DNA from 2 places in the Klebsiella sp. PL-2018 genome. Region 1 is predicted to be linked to the other one. Evidence: predicted binding sites of a transcription regulator. Region 1 holds the regulator's gene; the other holds the start of a gene.
The links. The regulator sigma-54, encoded in region 1, starts transcription at its own class of promoters, with help from an activator protein. The targets are predictions, from matches to a motif close to GTTGGCACANNTTTCGCTNT.

Region 1 (2,466 bases):
GTTTACGATAACCTGATGGCGGTACTGCAGATTCGCGACGACCTGAGCAACGAGCAGCGTGAAGACCGGGCGAAAGAGCTGATGGAGGAGTTTCACATTGAGCATCTGCGCGATAGCCTCGGCCAGGCGCTCTCCGGTGGTGAACGCCGCCGCGTCGAGATCGCCCGCGCGCTGGCCGCTAACCCGAAATTTATCCTGCTGGATGAACCCTTCGCCGGCGTGGACCCCATCTCCGTCATTGATATCAAACGCATTATTGAACACCTGCGCGACAGCGGTCTTGGCGTCCTGATAACCGACCATAACGTCCGGGAAACGCTGGCCGTGTGTGAGCGTGCTTATATCGTCAGCCAGGGCCACCTGATAGCTCACGGTACGCCACAGCAAATCCTTGAAGACGAGCAGGTTAAGCGCGTGTATCTTGGGGAAGACTTCAGACTCTGATAGGGTAGAGGTTACAGACGTTTTAGCCGGAGATATTGGCCCTGAATATGAAGCAAGGTTTGCAATTAAGGCTAAGCCAACAGCTTGCCATGACGCCACAACTGCAGCAGGCGATTCGTCTACTGCAGCTGTCCACGTTAGAACTCCAGCAAGAACTCCAGCAGGCGCTGGACAGCAACCCGTTGCTGGAGCAAACCGATCTTCACGATGAGGTAGAAACCAAAGAGGCCGAAGATCGTGAGTCTCTGGATACCGTCGATGCCCTTGAGCAGAAAGACATGCCCGAAGAGCTGCCGCTTGATGCCAGCTGGGATGAGATTTACACCGCCGGAACGCCGTCAGGCAACGGCGTTGATTACCAGGATGATGAACTGCCCGTCTACCAGGGCGAGACCACGCAAAGCCTGCAGGATTATCTGATGTGGCAGGTTGAACTGACGCCCTTCACCGATACCGATCGCGCCATCGCGACCTCTATCGTCGATGCCGTTGATGATACTGGCTACCTGACCGTTCCTGTCGAAGACATCGTGGAAAGTATTGGCGATGATGAAATCGGGCTTGAAGAAGTAGAAGCGGTTCTCAAGCGCATTCAGCGTTTCGATCCCGTCGGCGTAGCGGCAAAAGATTTACGCGATTGCCTGCTGGTTCAGCTTTCACAGTTTGCCAAAGAGACGCCGTGGATTGATGAAGCTCGCCTGATCATCAGCGAACACCTTGATCTGCTTGCCAATCACGACTTCCGTAGCCTGATGCGCGTGACTCGCCTCAAAGAAGACGTGCTAAAGGAAGCGGTAAATCTGATCCAATCGCTGGATCCGCGCCCGGGCCAGTCGATCCAGACTGGCGAGCCAGAATATGTCATTCCTGACGTTCTGGTGCGTAAAGTGAACGATCGTTGGGTCGTTGAGCTCAATTCAGATAGCCTTCCGCGCCTGAAGATCAACCAGCACTATGCCGCCATGGGTAACAGTACGCGCAATGACGCTGACGGCCAGTTTATCCGCAGCAACCTGCAGGAAGCGCGCTGGCTTATCAAGAGCCTCGAGAGCCGCAACGACACCCTTCTGCGCGTCAGCCGCTGCATTGTCGAACAGCAGCAGGCTTTTTTTGAACAAGGTGAAGAGTTTATGAAACCGATGGTGCTGGCGGACATCGCTCAGGCCGTCGAAATGCATGAATCCACCATTTCACGCGTTACTACGCAAAAATACCTGCACAGTCCGCGCGGTATTTTTGAGCTGAAGTATTTCTTCTCCAGCCATGTAAACACCGAAGGCGGCGGCGAAGCATCGTCGACGGCCATTCGTGCGCTGGTGAAGAAATTAATCGCCGCGGAAAACCCCGCGAAACCATTGAGTGACAGTAAGCTCACCACCCTGCTATCCGATCAGGGTATTATGGTGGCGCGGCGAACCGTTGCTAAGTACCGAGAGTCTTTATCCATTCCGCCGTCAAATCAGCGTAAGCAGCTGGTTTGACCCAACCGATAAGGAAGACACTATGCAGCTCAACATTACAGGACACAACGTTGAAATAACCCCCGCGATGCGCGATTTCGTTACCGCGAAGTTCAGCAAACTGGAGCAGTTTTTCGACAGGATCAACCAGGTCTACATTGTGTTAAAAGTGGAGAAGGTGACGCAAATAGCGGACGCCAATCTGCATGTCAACGGTGGTGAAATCCATGCCAGTGCGGAAGGGCAGGATATGTATGCTGCGATCGATGGTCTTATCGATAAGCTGGCAAGACAGCTAACAAAACATAAAGATAAACTGAAACAACACTAATTGTCCGGGCAATAGCCTACGCCAACCGCCCGCAGGCGGTTGGCCAGGAGAGCTCAGGTGAAATTATGATAAATAACGATTCGGCTCTACAACTGAGCAATGTCCTTAACCAGGAATGTACCCGTAGCCAGGTTCACTGCCAGAGCAAAAAACGCGCGCTGGAAATCATCAGCGAGCTGGCGGCAAAGCAGTTAGGCTTACCGCCCCAGATCGTCTTCGAGGCGATCCTCA
Region 2 (2,466 bases), 700 kb from region 1:
GCCGTTGTCGCCAGCATCACCGCCAGCGGTTTCGCCGGGCGATGCTTACGCGCCCGCAGCTTCGCCACGGCCTCGCGGTTTCCGGCGTCGCACAGCAGATGGAAACCGCCCAGCCCCTTCACCGCCACAATATCGCCCGCCAGCAGGCGAGCAATCGTCGCATCTAAGGCGGCCTCGCCAAATAAATGCTCCTGCGGGCCGCGCCACTCCAGCTGCGGCCCGCACTCGGCGCAGGCTACCGGCTGCGCGTGAAAGCGGCGATCGGCGGGATCGCCATATTCCGTCGCGCAGGCGGGGCAAAGAGGAAACGGCGACATAGAGGTCAGCGGGCGGTCGTAGGGCATAGCGCGAATAATGGTAAAGCGCGGCCCGCAGTGGGTGCAGTTGATAAACGGATAGCGGTAGCGGCGCTCCCGCGGGTTGTTCATCTCCGCCAGGCATGCCGGGCAGGTAGCGGCATCGGGCACAACCTGCGTGCGCATGCTTCCGGCCCCGCTTTGGCGGATGGTAAAGCCCGGCGGCGGCGCGGCCCAGACAAAAGGCGCCGCTGCCGCGCTGTCGATACGCGCCAGCGGCGGGCAGCGCCGGGTTAACGCGGCGAGAAATGGCGCATCATCGCCGACAAGGCGCACCAGCACGCCGTCGCCGTCGTTGCACACGTCGCCGCGCAGCTCCAGCTGCTGCGCCAGCTGCCAGACGAAGGGGCGGAATCCCACCCCCTGCACTTTACCGCGAATGCGGATTTGCACCCCGTTCATTGCGCGACCGGCTTACCAGGCCAGCGCGGTGCGGCGGCGTTTTTCGATATTCATCTGTTCGAGCTTGTTGCGGTCGACGCAAATCAGCGCGTGGGTCGGACAGGCATCCATACAGGCCGGGCCTTCCTCACGGTGGTGGCAAAGGTCGCATTTGTTGGCTTCGGCTTTTTCCGCCATCACGTTCAGCCCCGCGCCGCTGTGGCGGATAACCGGGCGCACCACCACTTCCATGGCGCCGTAGGGACAGGCCACCACGCAGGTTTTGCAGCCGATGCAGCGCTCCTGCATCACGTGGACGAAGCCCTGATCGCGGCTGATCGCGCCGTTCGGACAGACGTTGGCGCACGGGGCGTCCTCGCACTGACGGCAGGCGGTGGCCGTCGACACGTTAACGCCTTTGATCACGTGAATACGCGGTAAAAAGCTTTTTGGCGTCAGCGCGGCGCAGTCCTGATTTTCCTGATGAGAGACCACGCAGGCCACTTCACAGGTGCGGCAGCCGATGCATTTGCTCGCGTCGGCGATAATGAAACGGTTCATCCATTTCTCCAGCTGTAAGAAGGTTACGCGCCGGAGTATGCATAATGCGTTCCAACTTTTATCTAACTGATATTAAAGAAGATAAATACGGGAGATACTGTCATCGTCAGTTGTGACGATGACAGCTGACGACGTCAGGCGTGCGGGCCGGGAACCATCGAGTCGCGTTCAATCAGCTCGCCGGAAAAGGTTTGCTGAAATTTAAAATCGCCGCCGTCGAGCATAAAGATCAGCCGGTTGATGCTCTCTTTGATCATCTCCGTCACCGGGACTTTGACGCTGGAGAGCGCCGGCACCATAAACGGCGCCAGCGCGATATCGTCAAAGCCCACCACCGAAACCTGCTCCGGGACCTTGACGCCGAGCTGGTGCAGCTGCTTCATCGCGCCAACCGCCATATCGTCGTTGCTCGCCACCAGCGCGCTATAGCCGACGCGGCGCTGGCGCAGCGTCTCGACTCCCGCCGCGCCGGTTTCCGGCGTCCAGCGGCCTTCGACGATCAGAGAGTCATTCAGGGCAATGCCGCCGCGGGCCAGCGCGTCTTTATAGCCCGAGAGGCGCTCTACGCCGGTTGGCGAATCCAGCGAACCGGTAATAAACGCGATTTCCCGATGGCCCAGCGCGATAAGCTTTTCCACCGCCATCATCGCCGAGGCCTTTTGATCGGACCAGACGCAGTGGCTGGCGTTGCGGCGCAGGCGGCGGTTGAGCACCATGATCGGCCGCTCATGATTTTCGATAATCTCATCCATCTCATCAACGCTGAGAAAGCGCGGATAGATAATAATCGCATCGCAGCGCAGATCGAGCAGATACTGAATCGCCTCGCGCTCCTCCTCCGCGCTGTGCTTGCCGTCGGCGAGGATCAGCTGCCGCCCTTTGTCTTCGGTCATCCGCGCCACGTGGTAAAGCAGTTCGCTGAAATAGACGCCGTGATAAAGGGTGTTGGTCACCACCAGCCCGAGGGTCTGGGTCTTTTTCGTCGCCAGGTTGCGCGCCAGCAGATTCGGCCGGTAGCCGCTTTCGGCCACCGCCTGGAAGACGCGATCTTTGGTCTCCTGGCTGACATAGCCGTTCCCCGACAGCACCCGCGAAACGGTGGCCTTTGACACCCCCGCGCGCTTCGCTACCTCCAGCATCGTTGCCATGTGGTTATTCCTGTTGCCAA

Region 2: hydN (electron transport protein HydN) is a predicted target of sigma-54. The motif match lies at 1,335-1,354, and genes of this name have one in related genera.

Annotation. Positions count from the first base shown of each region.
Region 1 covers NZ_CP077673.1:5,250,321-5,252,786, forward strand. Annotated here, with positions in the region: gene lptB (LPS export ABC transporter ATP-binding protein) at 1-444, shown strand, start outside; gene rpoN (RNA polymerase factor sigma-54) at 492-1,925, shown strand; gene hpf (ribosome hibernation promoting factor) at 1,948-2,235, shown strand; gene ptsN (PTS IIA-like nitrogen regulatory protein PtsN) at 2,301-2,466, shown strand, end outside.
Region 2 covers NZ_CP077673.1:4,547,014-4,549,479, forward strand. Annotated here, with positions in the region: gene hypF (carbamoyltransferase HypF) at 1-758, opposite strand, end outside; gene hydN (electron transport protein HydN) at 771-1,298, opposite strand; gene MKleb_RS21305 (LacI family DNA-binding transcriptional regulator) at 1,433-2,446, opposite strand.